DNA from 4 places in the Streptomyces rubrogriseus genome. Region 3 is predicted to be linked to each of the others. Evidence: riboswitches for the same ligand, from Rfam matches in the RefSeq annotation. Region 3 holds a riboswitch; each other region holds the start of a gene.
The links. A riboswitch is a leader RNA that binds a small molecule or an ion and turns the genes downstream of it on or off. The one in region 3 is predicted to bind cyclic di-AMP.
Positions count from the first base shown of each region.

Region 1: linked by a shared signal. The riboswitch ahead of Sru02f_RS28810 (M23 family metallopeptidase) and the one ahead of Sru02f_RS34750 (transglycosylase SLT domain-containing protein) in region 3 are both predicted to bind cyclic di-AMP.
Region 2: linked by a shared signal. The riboswitch ahead of Sru02f_RS37050 (M23 family metallopeptidase) and the one ahead of Sru02f_RS34750 (transglycosylase SLT domain-containing protein) in region 3 are both predicted to bind cyclic di-AMP.
Region 4: linked by a shared signal. The riboswitch ahead of Sru02f_RS24565 (M23 family metallopeptidase) and the one ahead of Sru02f_RS34750 (transglycosylase SLT domain-containing protein) in region 3 are both predicted to bind cyclic di-AMP.

Region 1 covers NZ_CP116256.1:6,405,872-6,413,104, forward strand. Annotated here, with positions in the region: gene Sru02f_RS28795 (bifunctional acetate--CoA ligase family protein/GNAT family N-acetyltransferase) at 1-892, opposite strand, end outside; gene Sru02f_RS28800 (HPr family phosphocarrier protein) at 1,095-1,376, shown strand; gene Sru02f_RS28805 (GntR family transcriptional regulator) at 1,555-2,250, opposite strand; gene Sru02f_RS28810 (M23 family metallopeptidase) at 2,371-3,123, opposite strand; cyclic di-AMP (ydaO/yuaA leader) riboswitch at 3,136-3,300, opposite strand; gene Sru02f_RS28815 (M16 family metallopeptidase) at 3,492-4,880, opposite strand; gene Sru02f_RS28820 (M16 family metallopeptidase) at 4,877-6,229, opposite strand; gene Sru02f_RS28825 (DNA gyrase/topoisomerase IV subunit A) at 6,565-7,233, shown strand, end outside.
Region 2 covers NZ_CP116256.1:8,200,651-8,207,883, forward strand. Annotated here, with positions in the region: gene lhgO (L-2-hydroxyglutarate oxidase) at 1-565, shown strand, start outside; gene Sru02f_RS37030 (Dabb family protein) at 593-1,024, opposite strand; gene trmB (tRNA (guanosine(46)-N7)-methyltransferase TrmB) at 1,116-1,931, shown strand; gene Sru02f_RS37040 (PrsW family intramembrane metalloprotease) at 1,941-3,332, shown strand; gene Sru02f_RS37045 (aldo/keto reductase) at 3,357-4,301, opposite strand; gene Sru02f_RS37050 (M23 family metallopeptidase) at 4,438-5,481, opposite strand; cyclic di-AMP (ydaO/yuaA leader) riboswitch at 5,492-5,649, opposite strand; gene Sru02f_RS37055 (PP2C family protein-serine/threonine phosphatase) at 5,874-7,100, opposite strand.
Region 3 covers NZ_CP116256.1:7,726,237-7,733,469, reverse strand. Annotated here, with positions in the region: gene Sru02f_RS34765 (M56 family metallopeptidase) at 1-868, opposite strand, end outside; gene fahA (fumarylacetoacetase) at 1,202-2,449, opposite strand; gene Sru02f_RS34755 (HAD family hydrolase) at 2,913-3,722, shown strand; gene Sru02f_RS34750 (transglycosylase SLT domain-containing protein) at 3,746-4,237, opposite strand; cyclic di-AMP (ydaO/yuaA leader) riboswitch at 4,242-4,410, opposite strand; gene Sru02f_RS34745 (polyprenyl synthetase family protein) at 5,092-6,102, shown strand; gene Sru02f_RS34740 (LolA family protein) at 6,361-7,233, shown strand, end outside.
Region 4 covers NZ_CP116256.1:5,358,667-5,365,899, forward strand. Annotated here, with positions in the region: gene Sru02f_RS24550 (MBL fold metallo-hydrolase) at 1-720, opposite strand, end outside; gene Sru02f_RS24555 (TetR/AcrR family transcriptional regulator) at 872-1,492, shown strand; gene Sru02f_RS24560 (SGNH/GDSL hydrolase family protein) at 1,554-2,339, opposite strand; gene Sru02f_RS24565 (M23 family metallopeptidase) at 2,584-3,522, opposite strand; cyclic di-AMP (ydaO/yuaA leader) riboswitch at 3,525-3,684, opposite strand; gene Sru02f_RS24570 (tyrosine-protein phosphatase) at 4,109-4,906, shown strand; gene Sru02f_RS24575 (DUF6126 family protein) at 4,928-5,047, opposite strand; gene Sru02f_RS24580 (helix-turn-helix domain-containing protein) at 5,044-5,658, opposite strand; gene Sru02f_RS24585 (aspartate aminotransferase family protein) at 5,732-7,117, opposite strand; gene dxs (1-deoxy-D-xylulose-5-phosphate synthase) at 7,118-7,233, opposite strand, start outside.

The sequences.
Region 1 (7,233 bases), 1.3 Mb from region 3:
CCCCGTGCTCGCCGCACGCCGTGACGACGTCCGGGACGTGCTCGGCGGGCACGGTGACGACGGCGAGGTCGACGGGCCCGTCGATGTCGCGCACGGAACGGCACGCCGGAACCCCGTCGAGCTCCTTCATGTCCTCGGGGAAGGCCCTGTTCACGGCGTACAGGCGCCCCGTGTAGCCGGCGTCCCGGATGTTGCCGAGGATGCTGCGGCCGACGCCGCCCGGGGTGCGGCCGGCGCCGACGACCGCGACCGAGCCGGGCTGCAGCAGCCGCTGCACGGAACGGGCCTCCGCGCGGTGCTCGCGCGCGTACTGCACGGCCAGCGAGCGGTCGGTGGGTTCGAGATCGAACTCCAGGCGGACCACCCCGTCCTCGAAGCTTCGCTTCTGGGTGTACCCCGCGTCCATGAAGACTTTGATCATCTTGTTGTTGGCGGGCAGCACCTCGGCGGCGAAGCGGCGGATGCCCCGCTCGCGGGCGACGGCGGCGATGTGCTCCAGGAGGGCGGAGGCGACGCCGCGCCCCTGGTGGGCGTCCTGGACGAGGAAGGCGACCTCGGCCTCGTCGGCCGGTGCGGTGGCGGGTGTTCCGCCGGCCCCGATCCGGTCGTAGCGTACGGTGGCGATGAACTCGCCGCCGATGGTGGCCGCGAGTCCCACCCGGTCCACAAAGTCGTGGTGCGTGAAGCGGTGGACGTCCTTGGCGGACAGGCGAGGGTACGGCGCGAAGAAGCGGTAGTACTTCGACTCGTCGGAAACCTGCTCGTAGAAGCTGACCAGGCGCTCGGCGTCATCGACGGTGATGGGGCGGACGCGCGCGGTGCCGCCGTCGCGCAGCACCACGTCGGCTTCCCAGTGGGCGGGGTACTCGTGCCGGTCCGACGAGGTCTGCATGGGCCCCAGAGTACGGCTCGCGTACGACAACGGCGCGGGGCAGTCTGTGGGGGACGGAGGTCCGGACCGAGGCCGCGGTCCGGGACCCGGACGGGGCGGCCCACGTGGTCGTCCCGGCTCGCTTCACGATGTGGGAAACTGGTCTAGACAAGACTGGTCTAGACAACTCCAACGCCTCTGAACACCTGAAGGGCAGCATCACATGGCTGAGCGCCGCGTCAACGTCGGCTGGGCCGAGGGTCTCCACGCCCGCCCCGCCTCCATCTTCGTCCGAGCCGCCACGGCCACAGGCGTCCCGGTGACGATCGCCAAGGCCGACGGGTCCCCCGTCAACGCGGCCTCCATGCTGGCCGTCCTCGGCCTCGGCGCCCAGGGGGGCGAGGAGATCGTCCTCGCGTCCGACGCCGAGGGCGCGGAGGCGGCCCTGGAGCGGCTGGCGAAGCTGGTCGCCGAGGGGCTCGAGGAGCTTCCCGAGACCGTCTGACGGACGGGACAGCAGCACCGAAAGGCCCGCCGGGACCACCGGGCGGGCCTTTCTCCTTTTCCGCTTCCGCTTCTGCCTCTGCTTCTGCTTCTGCTTCTGCTTCTGCTTCTGCTTCTGCACGTTCGGGACGGCAGAAATAGCCGCCGGAATTCCCCCGCTTTTGTATACGGAACCTGTGTTACCGGAGCGGGCTCGCGGTGTTTACGGAATGTTGCGTATTCCTCACACGCTCTGCCGTCGCGCCGCCGGAGGCGAACCGGAGCCGGTACCCGGACGCCGACCGCTCGATGTGCCGGGTCATGAGCGCCCGCGCGCGTTCGGCGTCGCCCCGGGCCACGGCGTCGGCGATCGCCGCGTGCTCCGCCCAGTGCTCCACCGGTCCGACCGGTGCCTCCACGACGTACATCCAGGCGATCTTGTGGCGGAGCTGGGTCAGCAGCGCGGTCAGGGAGGGGCTGTCCGCCGCCCTGGCGAGGGTCTCGTGGAACCAGCCGCCCAGGGAGCGCAGCTCGTCCACGGTGCCCCGCCCGGCCCGTTCCTGCCCCAGCCTGACCAGGCCGCGCAGCACCTTGAGGTGTGCGTCGGTGCGCCGCCGCGCGGCCCGGGAGGCGCCGAGCGGCTCGAGGAGCGTGCGGGTCTCCAGCAGGTCGGCGGCCTCCCGCCGGGTCGGTTCCGCGACGCACGCGCCCGCGTGCCGCCGGGTCACCACGAAGCCCTCCGCCTCCAGCGTGCGCAGGGCCTCGCGGACGGGGACGCGGGAGACGCCGTAACGGCGGGCGAGGATCTCCTCGGTGAGCCGGCTCCCGCGTCCGTGGACGCCGGTCACGATGTCGTCCCGAATCGCCGTGCACACCGAATGTGCCGGAATACGCATGACCGACCTCCGCCTTGATCCCCAGAAACGTCGACGATGGACGCGCTTTCAGCGACTCTAGGCCAATCAAGCCGGCATGGAATACAAAAAGCCCCGACTCGGGAAGCCGGGGCTTTTTCGTCAGACGTTCACTCCGTGGGAGCGGAGATAGGCGACGGGGTCCATGTCCGAGCCGTACTCGGGGCTGGTACGGGCCTCGAAGTGCAGGTGCGGTCCGGTGACGTTGCCGGTGGCACCCGAGACGCCGATCTGCTGGCCGGGCTCGACCGACTGGCCGACCGAGACGCCGATGGACGACAGGTGCCCGTACTGGGTGTACGTGCCGTCGTGCATCCTGATCACGACCTGGTTGCCGTACGCGCCGCCCCAGCCGGCCTCGACGACGGTGCCGACGCCCACGGAGTGCACGGACGTGCCGCTGGAGGCGTGGAAGTCGATGCCGGTGTGGCTGCCGGAGGACCACAGGGAGCTGCCGGCCTGGTAGGCGGTGGAGACGTACGAGGCGGTGATCGGCGCGACGAAGGTGTTGAGGCGCTCGCGCTCCGCCTCCCGCGCGGCGCGCTCCTTGGCCTCGCGCGCCTCCTTGGCCGCCTCGGCCGCCCGCTCGCGGGCCGCCTCGCGGGCGGCGGCGTCCGCGGCCGCCTGCTTCTGGGCGAGGGCCTGGGCGTCGATCTCGTCGGCTATGGAGTCGCCGATGGTGACGACCGGGGTGAGCCCGGTCTGTTCCACCTCGGGCTCGGCGGCCAGCGCCGGAGCCGCGAGGGTGCCGACCACGCCGGTGGTGGCGAGGGCCGCGACACCCGCCGCGCGGGCGGTGGTGCGGTGCACCCGACTGGGACGGCGGTGCTTCCCGGTGGCGCGCGTGAACGCCATGTAGAGGCTTGTCCTTTCCTTCCCTCTCGCCTACCGGGTTAGCTGACGGGTTCGGAGGTGGAAGGTCTCCTACGGACCCCCTCGCGGTGCGCGCGGGCGTCCGATTCACCCCAGGGACTTCGATGGGTCCCCGGCTCCCCTGGCTCGCGCCGTACGGGGACTCGGCGATGACTGTCCGGTGCCGCGGATGCGGCGCACTGCCTGACGAACAGCCCGGACGACGCTAAACGCGGCTGCGTTCAATCCTCAAACGCAACAGGCTTTTTGTAGCGCACGCCACAGGGCAGACGAGCAACCACTCCCCCAATCCGGACAAACGGCGGCCCCGGTGACACACCGGTCACCGGGGCCGCCGCGCGCGCGTGCCGCTACTCGGCCGCCACCACGGTGACTTCGCCGATGCCGAGGGCCTCGACGGGCTCCTTGATCTGCGCCGCGTCGCCGACCAGGACCGTCACGAGACGGTCCACCGGGAAGGCGTTCACGACCGCCGCGGTGGCCTCCACGGTGCCCGTGGCGGCCAGTTGACGGTAGAGCGTGGCCTGGAAGTCGTCGGGCAGGTGCTGCTCGACCTGGTCGGCCAGCGTGCTCGCCACGGCCGCCGCCGTCTCGTACTTCAGCGGCGCCACGCCCACCAGGTTCTGCACGGCCACGTCGCGCTCGGCGTCGGTGAGCCCCTCCGCGGCCAGCTTGCGCAGCACCGTCCACAGGTCCTCCAGGGCGGGACCGGTGTTGGGGGTGTCGACGGATCCGCTGATGGCGAGCATCGCGGCGCCCGTGCCGTCCGGCGCGGAGCGCAGGACCTGGCCGAACGCCCGCACACCGTAGGTGTAGCCCTTCTCCTCGCGCAGGACGCGGTCCAGGCGCGAGGTGAGGGTGCCGCCCAGGCAGTAGGTGCCGAGCACCTGCGCGGGCCACACGCGGTCGTGCCGGTCGGCGCCGGTGCGGCCGATCAGCAGCTGCGTCTGGACGGCGCCGGGACGGTCCACGATGACGACCCGGCCCCGGTCGTCGGCGGTCACCGGGGGCACGGGACGCGGCTCGGCGGCCGAGCCGGTCCAGGCGCCCAGGGTGTCGCCGAGCAACGCGTCCAGGTCGACGCCGGTGAGGTCGCCGACGACCACCGCGGTGGCCGTGGCGGGGCGGACGTGCCGCTCGTAGAAGGCGCGTACGGCCGCCGCGTCGATGGCCTCGACCGTCTCCTCCGTGCCCTGGCGCGGGCGCGACATGCGCGCGTCGGCCGGGAACAGCTCCTTGGAGAGTTCCTTGGCGGCACGCCGGGAGGGGTTGGCCAGCTCGTGCGGGATCTCGTCGAGCCTGTTGCGCACCAGCCGTTCGACCTCGCCGTCCGCGAAGGCGGGCGCCCTGAGGGCGTCGGCGAGCAGGCCGAGTGCCTTGCCGAGGCGCGAGGCGGGCACCTCCAGGCTCAGCCGGACGCCGGGGTGGTCGGCGTGCGCGTCCAGGGTGGCGCCGCAGCGCTCCAGCTCGGCGGCGAAGTCCTCCGCGGAGTGCTTGTCGGTGCCCTCGGAGAAGGCGCGCGCCATGATGGTGGCGACGCCGTCGAGACCGGCCGGCTCGGCGTCCAGGGGGGCGTCGAGGAGCACCTCGACGGCGACGACCTGCTGGCCGGGGCGGTGGCAGCGCAGCACGGTGAGGCCGTTGTCGAGGCTGCCGCGCTCGGGGGCGGGGAACGCCCACGGCTTGGGCTCGCCGGCCTGCGGCTGGGCGTGGAATTCCATGGTGGCGAGCTCGGTCACTTGGCCGCCTCCTCGTTCTCGTCGGTGGCGTCGGTCTCGTCGGCGGGGGCGGTGGGCTCGTAGACGAGCACCGCGCGGTTGTCGGGGCGCAGGCGGGCCTTGGCGACCTCCTGGACCTCCTCCGCGGTCACCTCGAGCACCCGCTGCACGGCGGTGAGGGCGAGCTGCGGGTCGCCGAACAGGACGGCGTACCGGCACAGTTCGTCCGCGCGGCCGGCGACCGTGCCCAGGCGGTCCAGCCACTCGCGCTCGAGCTGGGCCTGGGCGCGCTCCATCTCCTCGGCCGTGGGGCCCTCCTCGGCGAAGCGGGCCAGCTCCTCGTCGATGGCCGTCTCGATGACCGGCACCTCGACGTCGCCGGACGTCTTCACGTCCAGCCAGCCCAGGGAGGGCGCCCCGGCGAGCCGGAGCAGGCCGAACCCGGCGGCGACGGCGGTGCGGTCGCGGCGGACGAGCCGGTTGTACAGGCGGGACGACTCGCCGCCGCCCAGGACGGTCAGGGCCAGGTCGGCCGCGTCGCACGCGCGCGTGCCGTCCTCCGGCAGGCGGTAGGCCGCCATCAGGGCGCGGGCCGGGACCTCCTCCTCGACGACCTCCCGCAGTTCCCCGCCCATGACGTCGGGCAGCGCGCCGTCCCGGGGCGGCTGCTTGCCGTCGTGCGAGGCGATGGAGCCGAAGTACTTCTCGATCCACGCGAGTGTCTGCTCGGGGTCGATGTCGCCGACGACCGAGAGCACCGCGTTGTTCGGCGCGTAGTAGGTGCGGAAGAACGCGCGCGCGTCCTCCAGGGTCGCCGCGTCCAGGTCTGCCATCGAGCCGATCGGCGTGTGGTGGTAGGGGTGGCCCTCCGGGTAGGCGAGGGCGGTCAGCTTCTCGAAGGCGGTGCCGTAGGGGACGTTGTCGTAGCGCTGGCGGCGTTCGTTCTTGACGACGTCCCGCTGGTTCTCCATCGACTCGTCGTCCAGGGCGGCGAGCAGGGAGCCCATGCGGTCGGCCTCCAGCCAGAGGGCGAGCTCCAGCTGGTGGGCGGGCATGGTCTCGAAGTAGTTGGTCCGCTCGAAGCTGGTGGTGCCGTTGAGCGAGCCGCCGGCGCCCTGCACCAGCTCGAAGTGGCCGTTGCCCTTGACCTGGGCGGAGCCCTGGAACATGAGGTGCTCGAAAAGGTGAGCCAGGCCGGTGCGCCCCTTGACCTCGTGGCGCGAGCCGACGTCGTACCAGAGGCACACCGCCGCGACCGGGGTCAGGTGGTCCTCGGAGAGCACCACGCGCAGGCCGTTGGCCAGGCGGTGCTCGGTCGCTGTCAGGCCGCCGGAGCCTGCCTGGGCTGTGGCCGTGTGACCCATGGGCATGTACGTCCCTTCGATCGCGAGATCCTGGTGGAGTCACTGGGTGAACCACCGGGTGGAATCCATGGGCGGAACTGCGGAATTCCGCCGGTCCTGCCACTGTATGCAAGCGTGCGGGCGGCCGGTGGAGTTCCCGGGCCTCGTACGCCGAGAGCGAGAACGCGGTTGACGGGCCGCCGGAGACGGCTGCGCGGACGGCACCCCGGGACGAGGGCGTACCCTGCGGGCAGCGCCGGGCCGGCAGCCCGTGACGGGTCCTGGTCGGTCGCTGTCAGTGCCGCAGTCCACAATGGACGGCGTCAGATCACCGTTCACGCTTCAGCAAGGAGCCGGCAGCGATGGCCCGCCGTAGTACGAAGACCCCGCCGCCCGACGACTCGTACGAGGAGAAGATCCTCGACATCGACGTCGTCGACGAGATGCAGGGCTCCTTCCTCGAGTACGCGTACTCGGTCATCTACTCCCGTGCGCTGCCGGACGCCCGCGACGGCCTCAAGCCGGTGCACCGGCGCATCGTCTACCAGATGAACGAGATGGGCCTGCGGCCCGAGCGCGGCTACGTGAAGTGCGCCCGCGTCGTCGGCGAGGTCATGGGCAAGCTGCATCCGCACGGCGACGCGTCGATCTACGACGCCCTGGTCCGCATGGCCCAGTCGTTCTCGATGCGGGTGCCGCTGGTGGACGGCCACGGCAACTTCGGCTCGCTGGGCAACGACGACCCGCCGGCCGCCATGCGGTACACCGAGTGCCGGATGGCCGAGGCCGCAGGCCTGATGACGGAGTCCATCGACGAGGACACCGTCGACTTCGCCCCGAACTACGACGGCCAGGAGCAGGAGCCGGTGGCCCTGCCCGCCGCCTTCCCGAACCTGCTGGTCAACGGCGCCTCGGGCATCGCGGTCGGCATGGCCACGAACATGCCGCCGCACAATCTGCGCGAGGTGATCGCGGCTGCCCGGCATCTGATCCGGTACCCGAACGCCGACCTGGACGCGCTGATGAAGCAC
Region 2 (7,233 bases), 470 kb from region 3:
GACCGGCGACGACCCGGGCATGCGGATCGTCCCGTTCCGGGGCGAGTACTACGAGCTGGCGCGGCCGGAGCTGGTGCGGGGGCTGGTGTATCCGGTGCCGGACCCGGCCTTCCCGTTCCTCGGCGTGCACCTGACCCGGGGCATCGACGGCGGCGTCCACGTCGGGCCGAACGCGGTACCGGCGCTGGCCCGGGAGGGATACGGCTGGGGCGTGGTGCGCCCCCGCGAGCTGGGCGCCACCCTGGCCTGGCCGGGTTCGTGGCACATAGCCCGGCGGCACTGGAGATACGGCGCGGGCGAGCTGCGCCGGTCGCTGTCCAGGAGCGCCTTCACGGCCGCGGTCCGCAGGCTGCTGCCGGCGGTGACGGAGGACGACCTGGTCGCGGCGCCCGCCGGGGTCCGGGCGCAGGCGGTGCTCGCGGACGGCACGCTGGTGGACGACTTCCTGATCAAGGAGGGCGCCCACGCGGTGCACGTCCTGAACGCGCCGTCGCCCGCGGCGACCGCGTCCCTGCCCATCGGCCGGGAGGTGGCCCGCAGAACGCTGGCGATGCTGGCGGACTAGGGCCCACCGGGCGCCCAGCGGGGCGGGCTAACCGCGCCCGGGAGCGCTGCTGCCCTCGTACGAGCCGAGGCCCTCGATCAGGGCGACGAGGGCCGGGTCCCCCGCGAAGCGCTCGGCGTGGATCTGCCGGATGCGGTCGCCGGTGGCCGGGTCCTCGTCGTCGGTCAGGTCGTGGGAGACCATGTGCCGCACCAGCGGCAGCCCGATCTCGTCGACCCGCCGGTGCAGCGGGGCGTGCATGTACGCCCGGTAGCCCTCGATGTCCTCGACGGCGAACATCGCTCCGTAGTCGAAGTCGCCGCCCACGTCGCGGCCGACCGTCCAGTACGTGACGGCATCGATCTCGCGCCCCATCCTGCGGAGCATCTCAAGGGCTTCCTCGACCTTGTCCCGGGGTGCGTCGGGTCGCATGGCAAGGCGGATCTGGTGGTGAATCACGGTGTCTCTCCCCACGGGCACGACTGTCGCTTCAGCCAATCGCTTACGTTATAGACTCTAACTACATCTACAGGCAGTCGCAACCACGTGCGCGGTCTAAAATCGACGCATTGTGTCTGACTCCCACCACACCCCCGAGGCCGCATCCGCCTCCCTGCGGCACGTCCGCGCCAAGGGCGAGCCCCGCTTCCCCGACGGGCCGAAGGCCGATCCCGCCGGGTCGCACTTCGAGCGGCGGATCCGCAGCTTCCAGCCCCGGCGGAGCCGGGTGACCGCCGGGCAGGCGGACGCGCTGCAACGGCTGTGGCCGGTATGGGGCCTGGACATCGACGGCCGGCGGGTCGTCGACCTCCCCGAACTCTTCGGCAACGCCCGCCCCGTCGTCCTGGAGGTCGGCTTCGGCATGGGCGAGGCCACCGCCCGGATGGCCGCCGCCGACCCGGACACCAACATCCTCGCCGCCGACGTCCACACCCCCGGCCAGGGCAACCTGCTCGGCCTCGCGGAGCGACGGGAGCTGTCCAACATCCGGGTGGCCAACGGCGACGCGATCATCCTGCTGCGCGAGATGCTCGCCCCCGACTCCCTCGCCGGGCTGCGCGTCTACTTCCCCGACCCGTGGCCGAAGAAGCGGCACCACAAGCGCCGGCTGATCCAGCCGGAGTTCCTGACCCTGGCCGCGACCCGGCTCGCTCCGGGGGCCGTGGTGCACTGCGCCACCGACTGGGAGCCGTACGCCGAGCAGATGCTCGACGTGCTGAGCGCGCACCCCGACTTCGAGAACACCGTGCCCGGCGGCGGATTCGCGCCACGCCCCGAGCACCGGCCGCTGACCCGTTTCGAGGGCCAGGGACTGGACAAGGGACATGTGGTGAACGACCTGCTCTTCCGTCGCGTACAGCACAAGGAGCCGCTCCCCAACGGTTAGGGTCCTGCCGTGGCCACCTGTCCCCCGTATCCGACCCATGTGCACCGGCATACGCACTGGTGGCAGCGGGCCTGGGTCCGTTACGGCGCGCTGATCACCCTGCTCGCGCTCTCCGGCCTGGTGATCCTGGCCCTGGTGCGCGAACAGACCGGCACACAGGGGTTCCTGGTGGGGCTGGGCCTGGCGGTGCTGCCGGTGCCGCTGCTCATAGCCGCCTTCCGCTGGCTGGACCGGGTGGACCCCGGCCCCTGGCGGAACCTGCTCTTCTGCTTCGCCTGGGGGGCCTGCGCGGCGGCGCTGATAGCGATCGTCGCCAACAGCTTCGCGACCCGCTGGATAGCCACCGCGACCGCCGACCCGGCGAGCGCGGACACCCTGGGCGCCACGGTCATAGCGCCGGTCGTCGAGGAGTCCGCCAAGGCCGCCGCCGTCCTCCTGGTCTTCCTCTTCCGCAGGCGGGACTTCACCGGCATCGTCGACGGCGTGGTCGTCGCCGGGGTCACCGCGACCGGCTTCGCCTTCACCGAGAACATCCTCTACCTGGGCACCGCCTTCGGCACCGACCAGCTCACCGGCGACAGCGGCATCGCCTCCGTCACCGCGGCGACCTTCTTCGTGCGGGTCGTGATGTCGCCGTTCGCGCACCCGCTGTTCACCGTGCTCACCGGCATCGGCTTCGGGATCGCCGCGCTCTCGACCGGCCGGCACCGGCTGCGCCGGGCGCTGCTCCCGCTGGCCGGGCTGCTGCTCGCGATGGGCATGCACGCCCTGTGGAACGGCTCGGCCGCGTTCGGCGAGTACGGCTTCTTCGCCGTGTACGCGGCGTTCATGGTGCCGTCCTTCGGCCTGCTGACCTGGCTGGTGATCTGGACCCGGCAGCGCGAACTGGGCACCGTACGGGCCGAGCTGCCCGCGTACGTCATGGCCGGATGGCTCACGCCCGCGGAGCCGTACGCGCTCGGCTCGATGCGGGCCCGCCGGATCGCCCGGCAGTACGCCCGCCGGCACGCCGGGAAGGAAGGGGCGCGGGCGGTGGCGCGGTACGAGGCCTGCGCGACCTCGGTGGCGTTCCTGCGGCGGCGGGGCCGCCGGGGCAGGGCGGGCGCCGACTTCGCCGTACGGGAGCGGGCGCTGCTGGACGCCCTGTGGCACCTGCGGGACCTCGCCCGCCCGGCCCTGGAGCACGCGGCCCGCGCCACCGCCCCGCCGCCCGTGCCGGTGCCGCCGTGGGCGTATCCGTACGGCGGGACGCACGGCGCGTACGGCACGCACGGCGCGTACGGCCTCCGTGCGGCATCCGGTCCCCACGCCCCGCAGGTCCCCTACGCCACACAGGCCCCGCACTATCCGTACGTGCCGCCGTACCAGCCGTACGCCCCGCCCGGCCCGCACTGGCCGTAGGTCCGCGACGCGACGGCCGGCCGCTCAGGCGGACGCCCGGGTGAGCCTCCCGATCTCGTCCTCCGTCAGGCTCAGCTCGGCCACGCCCAGCAGCGCCGGCAGCTGTTCCACCGTGCGCGCGGAGGCGATCGGCGCCGCCACCGTCGGCCGGGCGGCCAGCCAGGCGAGGGCGACCGTGGCGACGGGAGCCTCGTGGGCCGCGGCGATCTCGTCCAGGGCGGCCAGCACCCGGCGGCCCCGCTCGGTCTCCAGGTGCCTGGCGGCACCGCCCGCCCGCGGGCTGTCCACCTCCGTGCCGGGCCGGTACTTGCCGGTGAGGAAGCCGGCCGCGAGGGCGTAGTACGGCACGGCGGCGAGACCCGCCTGCTCGGCGAGGTCGCGCAGTTCGCCCTCGTACGTGTCGCGGGAGACCAGGTTGTAGTGCGGCTGGAGGGCGACGTACCGGGCCAGGCCCTCGCGGTCGGAGAACTCCAGGGACGCCGCGAGCCGTTCGGCGGAGATGTTGGAGGCGGCGATGTGCCGCACCTTGCCGGCCTTCACCAGTTCGTCGAGCGCGCCGACGATCTCCTCGACCGGCACCTCGGGCTTGTCGAAGTGGGTGTAGTACAGGTCGATGTGATCGGTGCCCAGGCGGCGCAGCGAGGCGTCGGCCGCGGCCTTGATGTTCGCGGCGGACAGGCCCGGGTACTCGGGGTGCTGGCTGACCTTGGTGGCGAGGACGACGTCATCCCGGTTGCCGCGGGCCGCGAACCACTCGCCGAGCACGGTCTCGGACTCGCCGCCGCTGTTGCCGTCGACCCAGGCGGAGTAGGAGTCGGCGGTGTCGACGAAGTTGCCGCCGGCCGCCGTGTAGGCGTCCAGGACGGCGAAGGACCGGTCCCGGTCGGCGGTCCAGCCGAAGACGTTGCCGCCGAGGGCGAGGGGGAAGACCTCGAGGTCGGAGGAGCCGAGCTTGCGCAGAGAAGTCATGTACGGACTCAACGACCGCACCGGAGCGGGCGATTCCGGCAGGCGCGCAAAATCCCCGCAAACCGGCAGCCCTGGCGTCGGGGGGTCGCCGTCAGGACCGCCGGGGATCAGCGGGGCGCGTCGAAGGCGGGGCGGATCAGGGGGTGAGCCCCTTGCTCTGCAGCCAGGCCATCGGGTCGATGCCGGTGCCGCCGTCGGTGTGGACCTCGAGGTGGAGGTGGGCGCCGGTGACGTTGCCGGTGGCGCCGACGCGGCCGATGACGTCACCGGTGGCGACCTTCTGGCCGACGCTGACGTTGATGGAGGACTGGTGCGCGTACCAGAGCTCGGTGCCGTCGTCGAGGGTGAGCACCGTCTTGTAGCCGTACGACCCGTCCCAGCCGGCCGACGTGATGGTGCCGCTGTGCACAGCCTTGAGCAGCGTGCCCGTGGGGGCGGCGAAGTCGAGGCCGGTGTGGTGACCGGAGGACCAGAGGGAGCCGGCCTGGTTGAACGTGGAGGAGATCGTGTACGAGGAGGTCGGCAGCGTGTACTGCTTGGCCAGCTTCGCGAGCCGTTCGGCCTCGGCCTTCTTCGCGGCCTCCTCCTCCGCCTTCTTCTTGGCGGCGGCGGCCTTCTCCTCGGCCTCCTTCTCCGCCTTGGCGGCGGCTTCCGCGGCCTTCTTCTCCGCCGCGGCGGCGGCCTCGGCGGCGGCCTTGGTCTCGACCTGCGCCTGCTGCTGCTCGGCCTGCGCCATGATCCGGGCCCGCAGCGACTCGCCGGCGCCGGTGGTGTCGGTGCCCTCCGCGCTGTCGGCGGCGACCGCCTGGGTGATGCCGCTGAGCGGGGTGGCGGAACCCTCGGGCTCCGGCTCCTCGTCACCGCCGGGCATGAGCGAGCCCACGTTCGGCAGGTCCGGCATGGAGATGGACACCGGGGGCTTGCCGGTCTGCGCGCTGGCCATGCCGCCCGCTCCGACGGCGGCTATGACACCGACGCCGAGGACGGTGGAGCTGCGGGCGAGTCCGCCGCGCTGCTTGGCCACGCGGTGCCGGCCGCGTACGGGGCGGATGGATTCCGCGGTGGGATTCCACTCCTCCCAGGGACCCTCTTCGGCGCGGTAGCCGTCGTAGCCGAAGGTGTCGGTGCCGTGCCCACTGGGCGCGGACGGGGCCTCGGGGGCAGGCCGGTTTGACGCCACGTGGGCGTACTCCTTTCCTTCCTTTCGCCTACCGGGTTAGCTGACGGGTTCGGAGCAGGAAGGTCTCCTACGGGTGTCTGCCGACCGTGTTCCCACGGCGGCATACGCCCGATTCACCCCAATGTGGTGGTTCCCCGGTTCCCTTGCGGGATTCGGCGCGTGCGCACGGAGCCGCCTTCTGTGACGGCTGGGACGACCGCGCTGCGTTATCGAACGTTAATAGACGCGAGGCTCCGATTCCAAGCCGTTCCTCTTGATCATTACCGAATACGGCCGGGACGTACGCCTCACGACCGGTGAAAACCGGGCGAGTTGACCAGGCCTCGGTATTCCCCTTCGCGGCACTTTCTTCTGACGTTGTATCAGTTGTTATGCGGAGGGAGGTCGCGCTGTCACGGCTCGTGACAATGATCATGGTCGGCGCGCCGGGGACGCCGGACGGCGAGCAGCGCCATGTCGTCCGCCATGCCGCCCCCGGAGTGCCGGCGCACGTCCTCGGCGAGGGTGTCGAGCAGGGTCGCCGGGTGCGGGAAGACGCGGCCGGCCAGCCGCGCCTGCGGATCGTAGAACTCGCCCTTCGCGTCCCGGGCTTCGGTCAGTCCGTCGGTGTAGAGCAGCAGCGTGGCGCCGCCGGGGAAGGCGACCTCCTGCGCCCGGTCGGGCCATACGCCCAGCTCGCCCATGCCGAGCGGCAGCGCCGACTCCTGGGCGGGCAGCGGGCCGAGGGTTCCGTCGCCGTGGAGGAGCAGGGGCGGCGGATGGCCGCGGTTGACGATGCGTACGGTGCCGTGGCCGTGCGGGAGTTCGGCGAGGACGGCGGTGGTGAAGCCCTCGAAGGCGTCCAGTCCGTCGCGCCGGGTGCCCTCGCGCGCCAGCGCCCGCTCCAGGCGCTGCGCCACCGCCTCCAGCGTCGCCTCCTGCTCGGCCGCCTCCCGGAAGGCGCCGATCACGACGGCGACGGCGGCCACCGCGCCCATGCCCTTGCCGCGCACGTCCCCGACGATCAGCCGGACGCCGCGGGCGCTGTCCTGCACGGCGTACAGGTCGCCGCCGATGAAGGCGTCGGCCTGCGCGGCCTCGTAGCAGACGGCGATCTCGAAGCCGGCGATCCGCTCGGCGGGTTCGGGCAGGACGGCGCGCTGGGCGGCCTCGGCGATCTCGCGGACGGAGACGAGGCGCTCGCTGCTGCGGCGGACCATGCCGTTCACGAGGACGGCGAGCACCGCGACCGTCGCGATGGTGATCAGCTCGGTGAGGGAGTCGACGTAGTGGATGACGCCCTTGCCGAGTTGCAGTCCGATGACCGCGACGACCACGGCGACGCCGGTGAGCGCCGTGCCGCGCCGCGAGTAGAGCGGGGCGGCGACCAGGGGCGCGGCCGTGTAGAGGGGCCCGGCGGTGAAGTACCTCGGGGTGAAGATGTCGTACAGGATGGCGACGACGATCAGCAGCACGGGGAGCGCGTGCACGAAGGTCCGCCCGTACCCGGTCCGCCGGCGTGGCGGTGGCCCGGAGGGCGGCACGGCCGGCGCCTCGTCGCCGAGGCCGAGACCCGGGTCGGGCACGGGGTCGCCGGGGAGCCGTCCGCCGGCCCTGGCGGCCGCTCCCTCGTCGTCCACGTCACCTGGCCGCACCACTCGTCTCCCGCCGCCCCGTACGTCCGCGCCGCTTGCCGTCCCGCACTCCAGGGTTCCGGGGGCGGGGACGGGCGGCGAGCGGTGAGGGGCCGACCGGATGACACGGGGCACCTGC
Region 3 (7,233 bases):
CCGTGGTCAGGGCCCGGTGGCGGCGCGGCAGGCGAGGGCGGGGTTCCAGGAGGCGGTCGACGCGTTCGCCGAGGAGGCGGTGGCTGGAGGCGCAGGAGAGGACACCGCGGTGCTGGTTCAGCTCGATCAGGGCCAGCGCGGTGGTCAGGTGGCCGCAGCGGCGGGAGGCGGTGTCGTCGGCCGAGAGCTCGACCAGCCGGTGGGTCTGGTCGCAGAAGTGGGCGAAGAGCGGCACGCTCGGGAAACCGGTGGCCAGGGCGGTCGACAGGTGCAGCAGCCAGTCGTGGCGGGCCCGGGCGTGGCCGCGCTCGTGGGTGAGCACGGCGTCCAGCTGATGGTCGGTGAGGCGGTGCAGGGCACCGGTGGTGACGATCAGCTGGGGCGGGCTGCCGGGCATCCACCAGGCGTCCGGGTACTCGTCCTCCAGGACCAGCAGCGGACCACGGGCCGCCGGGAGCCCGGCGGGCAGGTCGGGGGCGCGCTCGCGCAGGTGGGCGCGGGACCGGGCGCGCCGCCGGCGGGCCTCGACCAGCTCGCGGGCGAGCATCGCGGTCGTCCAGGCCGCGCCGGCCGCCAGCAGCAGGGTGAGGGCGGCCGCCCAGACCGGGCCGGCGGAGAGGTTGTACGCCGCGGTCACCGCGGGTGGCGCCGGGGCGAAGAGCTGGGCGCGGACGGTCCCGAAGACGGCGGTGGCGCCGAGGGCGAGTGCCGTCAGGCAGCACAGCAGCACCGTCGCGACCAGGCACTGCCACACCCACAGCCCGACCACGGGATCCCGCTCCGGCCACGCGGAACGGGTCAGCGCGCGGGGCACCGGCACCGCGGCGGTCACGGCGACGACGAACAGCAGGAGCAGGCAGACGGTCATGCCACTGGCTCCGGATCCTGGTCGAAGGATGGGCGGATCTGGCCGTACATGGGTGGTGCTGGCCGTACAAGGGGTGGTGCTGGCCGTACAGGGGTGGTGCTGGGCCGGGCCGTGCGCGCGCACACCGCCCGACGCCAGTATGACGGGGCCGGGCGGTGCGAGTCAGGTGTCGGCGGACACCGATTCCAGAACCTGGGCGTACGGACCGCGGGCGTACGGACCTCGGGCTTACGGACTGAGGGCGTACGGACGTTGAGCGTACAGACCTCGGGCGTAGGGGCCTCGGGCGTACAGGCCCCGCACCCCCTCGGCCGTGGCGTCGCGCGCGTACCGTCAGACGCCCTGCCCGACCCCCCGGCCGACCACTCGCCCGGTCACCTCTCCCAGCCCCACCCGGACACCGTCCGGGCCCGGGGCCCAGGCCGACAGGGTCACCACGTCGCCGTCCTCCAGGAACGTCCGCTTGCCGTCGGGGAGTTCCAGCGGGTCGCGGCCGTTCCAGGTCAGTTCGAGCAGCGACCCCCGCTCCCGCTCGGTGGGCCCGCTCACCGTGCCCGAGCCGTAGAGGTCGCCGGTGCGCAGCGAGGCTCCGTTGACCGTCATGTGGGCCAACTGCTGGGCGGCCGTCCAGTACATGGTGGAGAACGGCGGCTCGGAGACGACGTGGCCGTTGACGGCGACGGAGATCCGCAGGTCGTAGCCGCCGGGATCGTCCTGGTCGGTGTTCGTGTCGTCCAGGTAGGGCAGCAGCTCGTGCGTGCGCTCGGGCGGCGCCACCCGGGCCTCCTCCAGCGCGTCCAGCGGGGTGATCCACGCCGACACCGACGTGGTGAAGGACTTGCCGAGGAACGGACCGAGGGGGACGTACTCCCAGGCCTGGACGTCCCGCGCGGACCAGTCGTTGAGCAGGCAGAGCCCGAAGACGTGCTCGCGGAAGTCGCCGAGCGCGACCGGACTGCCCAGTTCGGACGGCACACCCACGACGAAGCCGACCTCCGCCTCGATGTCGAGCCGGACGGACGGGCCGAAGACGGGTGCGGCGTCGGCCGGGGGCTTGCGCTGCCCCGACGGGCGCACGACGTCCGTGCCCGAGACGACGACCGTGCCGGAGCGGCCGTGGTAGCCGATCGGGAGGTGCTTCCAGTTCGGGGTGAGGGAGTCGGCGGCGTCGGGGCGGAAGATCTGGCCGACGTTGCGGGCGTGGTTCTCGGAGGCGTAGAAGTCGACGTAGTCGGCGACCTCGAAGGGCAGGTGCAGGGTCACCGACGACAGCGGGTGGAAGAACGGCTCCAGGGTCTCGCGGTGGGAGGGGACCGTCACCCACGCCGTCAGCGCGCGCCGCACGTCCGACCACGCCGTGCGCCCGGCCGCCAGCAGCGGGTTGAGGGTGGGCTGCGCGAGGAGGGCCGCGTACGGCGAGCCGAGCGCGTGGGCCGCCGCCCCCGCGTCGAGGACGTGGTCGCCCAGCCGGACGCCCACCGTCCGGTCCGTCCGGTCGAGCGAGCCGGGGATCGAGAACACGCCGTACGGAAGGTTGTGCGGGCCGAAGGGGTCGCCCTCGGGGACATCGAAGGGGGGCATCGGGTGCTGCCTCGCTTTCGTGCTCGCCATGTGCGCCGTGCGCGCCGTGTGTGCCGTTGCGTGACGGCGGCTGTACTGGGTGTGTCAAGTGTGCCGGGTGTGTCAGGTGTGCCGGGTGTGCCGTTGTGTCACGTGATCGGGGTGCGTCACGTGACGCACGCGGTCCGGCCACACGTTACGGGTGACGTGCCGCTCTTGGGCAGTACCGCCGAAGGCGGCGGCGCCCGGTCCGGGTTCGGGGGCGGAAGGCACCACGGGGAGCACCCGGCGGGCAGGTAGCGTGCGATGCCGCCGCCAACCGGTGCACAGGCCCTGAACGGGCTTTAGCCGATGATGTATCAGGTTTCGGACATCCTCGGGCGTCGTCGTGCAACGCCGTGCGGGTTCGAGCGCACTCGCTACGCCCTCGCTCGGAAGCGGTCACGGGTGAGTCGGACGGGTGCGGTGTCCGTATTCTCTGATCATGGACCGCACCGCGTATTCACTCGTCGCCACCGACCTGGACGGCACGCTGCTCCGAGGCGACGACACCGTCTCCGACCGGTCGCTGGCCGCGCTGGCGCGGGCCGCCGGGGCGGGTGCGCGGCACCTGGTGGTGACGGGGCGCCCGGCCCCCCGGGTGCGCCCGCTGCTCGACCGGCTCGGCTGCACGGGGCTCGCGGTGTGCGGACAGGGCGCGCAGGTGTACGACGCCGGCGCGCACCGGATGCTGTGGTCGGTCACCCTGGACCGGGAGCTGGCCGAGACCGCGCTCGGCAAGATCGAGGCCGAGGTGGGCCAGGTGCACGCGGCCGTGGACCAGGACGGCGTCGACGGGCTGACACTCATCGAGCCGGACTACCTGATGCCCCACCCGACGCTGCCCGCGGTGCGCGTCGAGCAGCGTGCGCAGCTGTGGTCCAGGCCGATCAGCAAGGTGCTGCTGCGCCACCCCGAGCTGACCGACGACGAACTGGCGGCGACGGCTCGCGCGGTGGTCGGTTCCCTCGCGACGGTCACCATGTCGGGGCCCGGCACGGTGGAGCTCCAGCCCTGCGGCATCACCAAGGCCACCGGTCTGGCGCTGGCCGCCGAGCACCTGGGTCTGGAGCGGCGGCGGACGATCGCCTTCGGGGACATGCCCAACGACATCCCGATGTTCCAGTGGGCGGCCCACGGTGTGGCCATGGCCGGCGCGCACCCCGAACTCAAGGCGGTGGCCGACGAGGTCACCACGACGAACGAGGACGACGGCGTGGCCGTCGTCCTCGAGCGGATCTTCGGTACCTCTTAGGCGAGGTTCGGGCGGCGTACGGCTCAGTACGCGCTGAAGACGTTGTCCATCGAGCCGTAGCGGTCGGCCGCGTAGTTGCAGGCGGCGGTGATGTTGGCGACCGGGTCGTACGGGTCCCAGGAGGTGCCCTCGACGTGGTACGCCTGGAAGGTCGGGTCGATCACCTGGAGCAGGCCCTTGGACGGGGTGCCGTTGATGGCGTTGATGTCCCAGTTGTTGATGGCGAGCGGGTTGCCGGAGGACTCACGCATGATGTTGCGGTGAATGCCCTCGTAGGTCCCGGGGATGCCGTGCTGGGCCATGATGTCGAGCGACTCGCGGATCCAGCCGTCGAGGTTGTCCGGGTAGGCCGTGGCCGCCGTGGTGGCGGTCGTGGCGGCGGCCGGGGTGGCCGCGGAAGCGGTGGTGGCGCCGATGAGCGGCAGCGCGAGCACCGCGGCACCGGTGCCGGCCACGGCGAGCTTGCGGGCGAGGCGGCTGGTGCGGGCGTGACGGTTCTGACCGTTGGCAGACATGCGGTGTCCCTCTCCTTACGCCTACGAGGTGAGCTGTCGGGTTCGGGCGGGGAGGTGCCCGGCCGTGCCCTGACGGGTACGGCTTCACCCCGAGCCGCTCCGGTGGTGACCGGTGCGGCGACTTACCTGGGTCCCCCGCTCCTGCCTGCGAGTTTGTTGGGTGGATGACTGTGCGACGGGCGGTGGCAGGATTCGGCGTCCACCCGACAGGCCGGGAACGTATGCGAGAGCACATGTCCGGAACAAGTGCAGGAATCACCCAACATGCCTGTTGACCTTGGTCTGAGGCCTATATGGCTCTTGATCCTTTGCTGCTGCCAATCCCCAACTGGCTTGCGGGGCAAAGGGAGGGCACAGGTTCCGGCCGGGTTGCCTGTAGGTCGTCCGGAGTGAGCCAACTCACTGGCTTCAACAAGCACGGCAAATGGGGCATTAAGCCCAACTGGGAGCCAACCGGCCGCGGGTGGGGACGGCTTCGGGTGTCGGGCGGGGAGGGGTGGGAAGCGGGGAAGGGGAGAGGGCGGTGGAGGGGTGGCGCATAAGGAGGGGGCGGGCGTGTCGATCGGGTGACGTTCTCGAAGTGCGGGCCGTTGGGAGGAGTGATGGGATCTTCGGTGGCGGCTCCGGCCCGTTCGCCCTCCGGCTCCGGCTCGTCCCCTCTGGCGATATCAATCAAAATCTGCTCATATCACCTGATCAAAAACATACCGTTAATGATCCGATACCGACCAGCCTGTAACGGTGGGCGCTAGCGGTGATCGAAACGTGACCGGATACGCTGACTTGAGTGGTGGCAGCGACCTATCGACAAACCAGGTAATCGCCAGTAGACACCAGCAGACAGGAGACCCCTCGTGACCGTCGTCGGGCCGTTCGGGCTGAGCGTGCGGGACCAGGCTCTGGAAGCCGATGTCCAGGCCGGATTGGTTGCTGTCGAGGAAGGGTTGCTTGAGGCAACCAAAAGCGAGGTGCCGTTCATCACGGAGGCCGCCCAGCACCTGGTGCGGGCCGGCGGGAAACGGTTCCGGCCGCTGCTGGTGATGCTCTCGGCCCAGTTCGGTGACCCCTACGCCCCCGGGATCGTGCCCTCGGCCGTGGTCGTGGAGCTGACCCACCTCGCCACGCTGTACCACGACGACGTGATGGACGAGGCCGCCGTGCGGCGCGGGGTGCCCAGTGCGAACACCCGCTGGGACAACTCGGTCGCGGTCCTCACCGGCGACTTCCTGTTCGCCCGCGCCTCCCAGATCCTCGCCGACCTCGGACCCGAGGCGGTCCGCGTCCAGGCCCTCGCCTTTGAGCGGCTGGTCACCGGTCAGATCCTGGAGACGGCCGGCCCGCAGGACGGCCGCGACCCGGTCGACCACTACCTAGACGTGCTGGGCGGCAAGACGGGCTCCCTGGTGGCGGTCTCCTGCCGGTTCGGCGCGATGATGTCCGGCGCCGACGAGACGGTGGTGGACGTCCTCACCCAGTACGGCGAGCGGCTCGGCGTCGCCTTCCAGCTCGCCGACGACGTCCTGGACATCGCCTCCGACTCCGACGAGTCCGGCAAGACGCCCGGCACGGACCTGCGCGAGGGCATCCCCACCCTGCCCGTGCTGCGGCTGCGCGAGCGGGCGGCCCGGCTGGGACTCGCCGAGGACCTCGCGCTGTGCGAGCTGCTCGACTCCGACCTGAGCGACGACGCGCGGCACGCCGAGGCGCTGCGCCTGCTGCGTGCCCACCCCGCGCTGGAGCAGGCCCGCCGGGACACCGTCCGGTACGCGGAGGAGGCCCGGGCGGCGCTGGCCCCGCTGCGCGAGTGCGACGCGAAGGCCGCGCTGGTGGAGCTGTGCGACGCGGTGGTCCACCGGGCCGGCTGACCGCCCTCCGCGGTCCGTCGCCGCCTGCGCGGTCCGCGCCGGCCCCTACGGGGCGGGGGAGTCGGCGCCCCTGCGTGTCATCCCGCAGGAGTAGGCGGAGTTGAGCCCGCGGTCTGACGCTTGTGCTCCGGCGATTTGGTCAGATGGACACCACGGAAAAACACCAATCCTCACCGATTCGGGTGAGAATGGCGGCTCACGGGTGAACGAGTGCGAGGTCGCGAGACAGCCGCCGCCGACGACGGAGGTAGGGCACACATGGCACCGATCGATTCCGACGACAACACGACCGCCCGGGAGGGCGAGGAGCTGCGGGCCGGACGGCGCAAGGCCGCGCGGTACGTCGTCCCGGTCGCGGTGATGGGAGTGGCGGCCGCGACGATCGGGCTCGTTCCCGCGCTCGCCGACTCCGGCGACCCCGACCTGCCGAAGGTCACGGCGGAGCAGCTCATAGAGAAGATCGCCGAGTCGGACGTCCAGCAGCTGTCCGGCACGGTGCGCATCAACACCGACCTGGGTCTGCCGGACCTCGGCGGGCTGGAGAGCGGCCTGATGTCCGGAATGTCCGGAGGTCCGGGCTCCGGCGGGGATGGCGAGGGCTCCGCCGCCGACCCCTCGGCCAAGCTCACCGAGCTGGTGTCCGGCAGCCACACGCTGCGCGTCGCGGCCGACGGCCCCGACCGGCAGAAGCTGTCCCTGCTGGAGAACGCCGCCGAGTACAGCCTGATCCACAACGGCAAGGACGTCTGGGGCTACGACAGCTCGTCCAACGAGGTCTACCACTCCACCGCCGCCGACGGCGCCGGGCGGCCGGAGAAGGACGTGCCGGGCCAGGACGTGCCGGCCACCCCGAAGGACTTCGCCGACCAGGCGCTCAAGGCGGTCGACGACACCACGTCCGTGACCGTCGGCGGTACCGCGCAGGTGGCCGGCCGGGACGCCTACCGCCTGGTCGTCGAGCCCAAGCAGGACGGATCGACGGTCGGTGCGATCACCGTGGCGGTGGATGCCGAGACCGGCACGCCGCTGAAGTTCACCCTGACCCCGGCGAGCGGCGGCGCCGCCGTCGTGGACGTGGGCTTCACCAAGGTCAGCTTCGCCAAGCCGGACGCGTCGACGTTCGACTTCACG
Region 4 (7,233 bases), 2.4 Mb from region 3:
GACGACCCAGGACGCCCAGAGGGTGTGCTGGGTGTTGCGCAGCCCGCGCCCGCAGAAGTGCCGGGCCGGGGTGGCGGTGAGGGTGAGGCCGCCGACGCGCGTCGACTCGTGCCAGTCCAGCTCCCGCAGCCGGTCGGGGGAGACACCCCAGTGTTCGAGGTGGCCGCCGACGCCGAGCGGCACGGCGAACACGGTGTCCGTGCCGGCCAGTGCCTTGATGGTGGGCATGTCCAGGTGGTCGTAGTGGTCGTGGGAGATGACGACCACGTCGACCGGGCCCAGGGCGGCCAGTGGCAGCGGGACCGGATGCAGGCGCTTGGGGCCGGCGAAGGGGAACGGGGAGCAGCGCTCGCCCCACACCGGGTCGAAGAGCACGCGCTGTCCGTCGATCTCGGCGAGCACGCTGGAGTGGCCCATCCAGGTCAGCCGGAGCCCGGTGGCGGGCGGCCGGGCGAGGTCGGCCAGGGTGGTGGCGTGCACCGGGACCGGCCCCTGCGGGGACCGGCGCAGCCGCGCCTCCTTGTTGAAGTAGATCTTGGCGAATTCGGCGGCCGATCCGGAGGGCCGGGTCCGTGCCGTGCCCCCGGGGTTCTGGAAGACGCCGTCGCGGAAGTGCGGCGATCTGCGGATGCGCGCCATGCGCTCACCGCTCGGGTCGGCGCCGAAGGCCGCGGGCCGGGGCACGCTGAATCCGGGACTCGGGGAACGGAAGGCGGCCACGGTACCTCCAGGTGGAGTGGTTCAGGCTCTCATTGTGTTCGTCTCGTCCTACGCCACCTCGAACGACGGATGCGACGTCCGTGTTCCCCCGGTCCGTCGCGACCGGGAAGGGCGTCGGCGCACGTCCCGGCGCCTGTATAGGGTGACGTGCGTGGGGAGAGTGCGGTTGAGCGTGGCGGAGCGGCGCGAGGAGCTGCTGGGCGCCGCCATCGAGCAGATATCGGCGCGGGGCGTGGCGGCGTTGCGGATCGCCGACGTGGCCGCGGCGCTCGGCGTCAGCAACGCCCTGGTGCTCTACCACTTCTCCACGAAGGAGCGCCTGGTCGCCGCCGCGTTCACGCATGCCGCCGAGGACGACCTCGCCCATCTGCGGGGGCTGCTGGCCCGTCGCACGTCGGCGCTGCGCCGGCTGCGGGCGGCCGTGCGGTGGTACGCGCCGACCGGGCCGGCCAAGGGCTGGCGGCTGTGGATCGAGGGCTGGGCGGCGGCGCCGCGCGAGCCCGCGCTGCGGGAGGTCGCGCGCGAGCTGGACCGCCAGTGGAAGGCGGCGATCGCCGAGGTCATCGCCGAGGGCGTGGCCGCCGGTGAGTTCTCCTGCCCCGAGCCGGACGCCGCGGCCCTGCGGCTGACGGCGTTGCTGGACGGGCTGGCGGTGCAGCTCACCTCGTACACGGGCACGGTGTCGCGGGCCCGGGCGCAGGCGTGGGTGGACGACGCCCTGGCCCGGGAACTGGGCCTGGAGCGGGCGGCGTTGACACCGACGCGGCGTTAGCGCCCGTCGGGACACCGGCCAGCCGGTGCACCGGCCCGCCGGGACAGCACCGGCCTCGGTGTCAGGCCACCGCGGCGATCCGCGTCTTGATGTCGTCCGGAGACAGCGTCCCCTTGGCCGTCACGTGGTCGCCCGACGACTCGCCCCGCAGCCGGCGCCCGATCCACGGCACCAGGTACTCGCGCGCCCAGTGCACGTCGTCGCGCCGGACGTCGAGCGTGCCGCGCGGCGGCAGGGGCGGCCAGGGCTGGTCCGGATCGGCCGGGACGCGCAGGCCCAGGGCCTGCCCCGCGCGCAGCGCCACCCGGGTGTGCCCCTCCGGCGACAGGTGCAGCCGGTCGGCGTCCCACGCCCTGCGGTCCTGGACGCTCCGCAGCGACCACAGGTCGAGCACCGGGCAGCCGTAGCGGTCGGCGATGGCGCGGACGTGCCCGTTGTACGTGGCGATCTTGCCGCGCAGGTGCTTGAGGACGGGCACCCCCCGGGTGTCGAACCCGGTGGTCACCAGGACGGTTCCGGCCGCGGCGGTCAGCGCGGCCACCGCCAGCTCGAACCGCTCGGCGACCTCGTCGGGATCGGTGCCGGGCCGGATGATGTCGTTGCCGCCCGCCGCGAACGAGACGAGGTCGGGCGCGAGTCCGACGACCCGCGGGACCTGTTCCGCCACGATCTGGTCGAGGAGCCTGCCGCGCACGGCGAGGTTCGTGTACGTGAAGTCGCCCTCGGGGCGCCGGTCCGCGAGCAGTACGGCGAGCCGGTCGGCCCAGCCGACGAACGCCCCGTCGGGGCCGGGGTCGCCGACGCCCTCGGTGAAGCTGTCCCCCACCGCCACGTACGACCCGATCACTGCTCTGCTGTCACTCTTCGAATCGTCTGCCACATCGGCCCATGATTCACCTTGGAATGTGACCTACGCGACCGTAGGAAGGGATTGACGGGCGGTGAGAAAGGCCACGCCTAAAGTATTCGTCAATTCCGGAATACGGCGAGGGCCCTGCACGGCGCCTGCACCGGGGTCCGGACACGCCGAAGGCCGGACCCGGGGATCGGGGTCCGGCCTCCGGTGCGCGGGGGCCGCGCGGAACCGGTCGTCAGACGGAGACGCCGTGCGAGCGCAGGAACGCCAGCGGGTCGATGTCCGAGCCGTAGTCCGGCGTGGTGCGGATCTCGAAGTGCAGGTGCGGGCCGGTCACGTTGCCGGTGGCGCCCGAGAGGCCGACCTGCTGACCCGCCGTCACCGACTGACCGGCGGAGACGGAGAGCGAGGAGAGGTGGGCGTACTGGGCGTAGTGGCCGTCGGCGAGCTGGATGACGACCTGGTTGCCGTACGCGCCGCCCCAGCCGGCCGAGACGACGGTGCCCGCGCCGACGGCCTTGAGGGAGGTGCCGGTCGGGACGACGAAGTCGGTGCCGGTGTGGTAGCCGCTGGACCACATGCTGCCGGACTGGTGGTACGGGGTGCCGACGGTGCCGCCCGCGACGGGGGAGGTGTAGCCGCTGGTGGTGCCCGTGGACTGGCTGCCGGAGTCCGAGGAGGAGGCCTTCTCGACGTCCGTCGACTTCTGGGCCGGCTTCGCGGCGGGCTTCGCGGCAGGCTTCTCGGCGGACTTCTGCGCGGGCTTCTCGGACTGCGCGGAGGACGGCGCCGACGACTTGGCGGCCTGGCCGCCGATCGACAGCTTGAGGCCGGGGTGGATCAGCGACGGGTCGGAACCGACGGCCTCGCGGTTGTCCGCGTAGAGCTTCTTCCAGCCGCCGTCGACGTCCTGCTCGTCGGCGATCTTCGAGAGGTAGTCGCCGCTCTTCACCGTGTAGGTGTGCGAGTCGGAGTTCTTCTCGGCGGCGGCCTTCTTGGCCGACGCCGGAACGGAGTGCACGGCCTGCTCGGAAACGGAGTGCGCGGGAGCGGCGTTGGCGGCGGCGGCACCCATCAGCGGGAGCGCGAGCGCGGCGCCACCGGTCCCGGCGACGGCGATGGTGCGGGTCAGGCGCATGGCCCTGGTACGGCGGTGCTTACCCTTCGCGGGCATGGCGAATTCCTCTCCGGCGCCTGCGAGGTGAGCTGTCGGGTGCGGGCTGGAGATGCCCGGCCGCGCCGAAACGCGGCTTTACCCCAAGCCGTTCCGGGAACCGGAACAGGCAGTTCTACCTGTGGGTCCCCCGCTCCTGCCGTGTACGGGTGGTCGATGAGTGCGGGCTCCGGTCGGCGGCAGGATTAGGCGTCCGTCCGGATCGGTGGTGAACGTAAGGGACCAAGACGCACAGGGACAAGCGAAGGGTTCCCCCGGCAGGTGTTCCGATTGATCCTTTACGGGAATGTCCGGTAACCCTGCGTCGATTTCCGCGGCACGCTTTTGCTTAAAGCCCCTTGAGAAACAGTTGAATTACGTGAACATGACGGGCAACGCACGGTCACGGATATGACGCTGCTCACGCGCCCCTCATTCACCCTCCGCCATTTCAGGGCCAGTTGTAATTAAGATACCAATTCGGACAGAAGGGCCTTATCGGCCCGGAATATCCCTCGGGGCGCCATTTCGCGTCCGGGTGATGCCGTATCGTCGGGTGGAGCCCGCCGGCGAGCAGCGGCGGCGGGGCGGAGTGGGAGGAGCCCCCGTGACGCAGCAGGTCCCGTCGACCGAACCCGAGCTGACCGGTGTGCGCAACTTCCGGGACGTGGGCGGCCTGCCCACCGTGGACGGGCGGCGGGTGCGGCAGGGGGTGCTGTTCCGCAGCGGTCACCTGGCTCACGCCACCGGGGAGGACGCCGCGTTCCTGGCCTCGCTGGGCCTGCACACGATCTTCGACTTCCGCAACGCGGCCGACCAGAAGCTCGAGGGCCCGGACGTCGAGCTGCCGGGCGTGCGCAATGTGAACCTGCCGCTGAGCGACCCGGCCGACGGCGCCGAGTTCTGGAAGATGGTCCGTGACGGCGACCTCGACCAGCTGCGCGAGATCCTGGCCGACGGCAAGGCCGCGGACCGGATGATCGGCTCCTACCGCGCGATCGTCACGGAGCGCACCGCGGAGCACTCCCGCATCCTGCACGCGCTCGCCGAGGACAGCGTCCCGGCCCTGATGCACTGCGCCGCCGGAAAGGACCGCGCGGGCCTGTCGATCGCCGTCACGCTGCTCGCCCTCGGTGTCGAGCGCGAGGCCGTCGTCGAGGACTACCTGAAGTCGAATGCCGCGCACCGCCGCTACAAGGTGCGCCGCAGCGGTTCCGCGGCCTCGGCCTACTCCCCCGAGGTCATGGAGCTGCTCAGCCCCCTGTTCGACGCGCGCGCCGAGTACCTGGCGGCGGCCTTCGAGACCGTCGAGGAGACGTGGGGCGGCGTCGACGCCTACCTGGAGCAGGGCCTGCGGCTCACTCCCGCGACCCGGGAGCGGCTGCGCGAGCGGATGCTGGACTGAGCCACCCGCCCGCGGCCGGCGCTACTTGGCGCCCACCTCGAACAGCAGGTAGAGGAAGCCGCCGAAGACGTGCCCCAGGGCGATGTAGACGATCAGCCGCACCCACAGGGCGCGCGGGAACTTCTCCTGCATGGTGCTCATGGCGTCTCTCCAGGGGTCGGGCCGAGGCACGGGGCGGCCGTCGGGCTCTGCAGCAGGGTGTGGACGAACAGCAGCTCGACCCCGTCGGGGTCCTGCGCGGCGATCCGGTGCGGGGTCATCGAGTCGAAGTGGGCGCTGTCCCCCGCGGTGAGCCGGTGCTCGGTGTCCCCGAGGCGCAGTCGCAGCCGGCCCCGCAGGACGTGCAGCCACTCCTCGCCGGGGTGCACCCGCACGACGTCGCCCTGGGAGCCGTACGGAACCTGGACGCGCAGGGCCTGCATGCCGCGGCCCGGCGCTCCGGCCCGCCAGTACGTCCAGCCGCCCGCGGCGGTGGGTTCCATGTCGGCGGCCCGCACTACGGCATCCCGGTCCGCGGCCGCCTCGCCCAGCAGCTCGGCGACGGTCGTACCGTAGACCCGGGCGAGGGAGAGCAGCATCGGCAGCGAGGGCTGGCGCTGCCCGGTCTCCAGGCGGGAGAGGTGGGCGGGCGAGAGCCCCGCGGCGCGGGCCGCGGCCTCCAATGTGAGGACGGCCCGCCGCCGCAGCTCACGCAGCTGGGGCGCGACGGCGGCGACCGACCCCTCGGCGGGGCCGGTCTCGGAGGAACTCATGCCTCCATTCAGCCCGAAACTTGCCCGTCAGGCAAATTCCTTGCCTCAGAGGCAAAAACACCGGAGGCTGCGCTCAACGGTTGGCCACCGCCTGCTTGACCAGGGTCTTCCCGAAGTCCCACATCAGGCCACCGCCATTGTGCGCGTCCTCCATCACCTCCGTGAAGGCGTCGACGAACCGGTCGGCGTCGGCGGTGTCGACGATCAGCGGCGGGATCAGTTTGATCACCTCCAGGTGGTCGCCGGACACCTGGGTCAGGATCCGGTGCCGTTGCAGCAGCGGCACGACCACCATCTGCGCGAACAGTCCCTTCCGCGCGGCCTGCAGCATCGTCCAGCGGCTGCGCAGCTTCAGGGACCTCGGACGGCCGAACTCGATGCCGATCATCAGTCCGCGGCCCCGGACGTCGGCGAGCAGCTCGTAGCGGTCCACCAGCTCCGCGAGCCGGGACTTCAGCCGCTCCCCCACCGCGGCGGCGTTCGCGACGATCTCCTCGTTCTCCATCACCGACAGCACCGCGAGCCCGGCGGCCATGGCCTGTGCGTTGGACCCGAAGCTCGCCGAGTGGACCTGCACGCGGTCCATCGAGGAGTACACCTTCTGGAAGATCCAGTCCTTGCCCAGGGTGGCCCCCACCGGGACGTAACCGCCGGACAGCGCCTTGGCCACGCAGACCAGGTCGGGCTCCACCCCGTCCGAGTGCTGGTAGGCGTAGAACTTGCCGGTCCGGCCGAGGCCGGTCTGCACCTCGTCGGCGATCAGCAGCGCCTTGTGCCGGTGCAGCAGCTCCTGCGCGGCGAGCAGGTAGCCGGGCGGGGCCTCGTGCACGCCCTTGCCCTGGACCGGCTCCACGATCAGGGCCGCCACGTCGCCCTTCTTCAGCTCCCGAGCCAGGGCGTCCAGGTCGCCGAGCGGGACGGCGGTGTCGGGCAGCAGGGGTGCGAAGCCCTTGCGGAAGCCGTCCTCGCCGTTGACGGAGAGCGAGCCGGCGGTCAGTCCGTGGAAGGCGTGCGTGCAGTACAGGATCCGCTGTCTGCCGGTCGCGTACCGGGCGAACTTGAGCGCGGTCTCGACGGCCTCGGTGCCGCTGTTGCCGAAGAAGACGCGGTCCAGGTGCGGGCTGTAGGAGAGCAGCTTCTCGGCCAGCAACCCGGGCAGCGGCGGGCAGTCGAAGCGGGTCAGGTCGGCGAGCGAGGCGTCGAGCACGTCGTGCAGCGCCTTGCGGACGACCGGGTGGTGGCGGCCCAGGCCCATCACCGCGAACCCGGCGAGCATGTCCAGGTAGTCGTTGCCGTCCGCGTCCCAGAAGTGCGCGCCCTCGGCACGCTCGTAGACCTTGTCGAAGCCGATGGTGTGCAGCATGCGCGGCAGCTGGTGGTTGAGGTGCTTGGCGTGCAGCTCGTACCGCTCGGCTCCGCGCTCGGCCAAGAGCGCGGCGAGGTCGAACTCCTTGGTCATTCAGTTCTCTCCTTGGGCTGGCATGACGATCCGTCCGTCGCCGGACTGTTCCACTGCCGGTTTCCCGGGCCCCTCCCCGACCGGTTCGGCGAGGGCCAGGCTCGCGGCGATCCGAC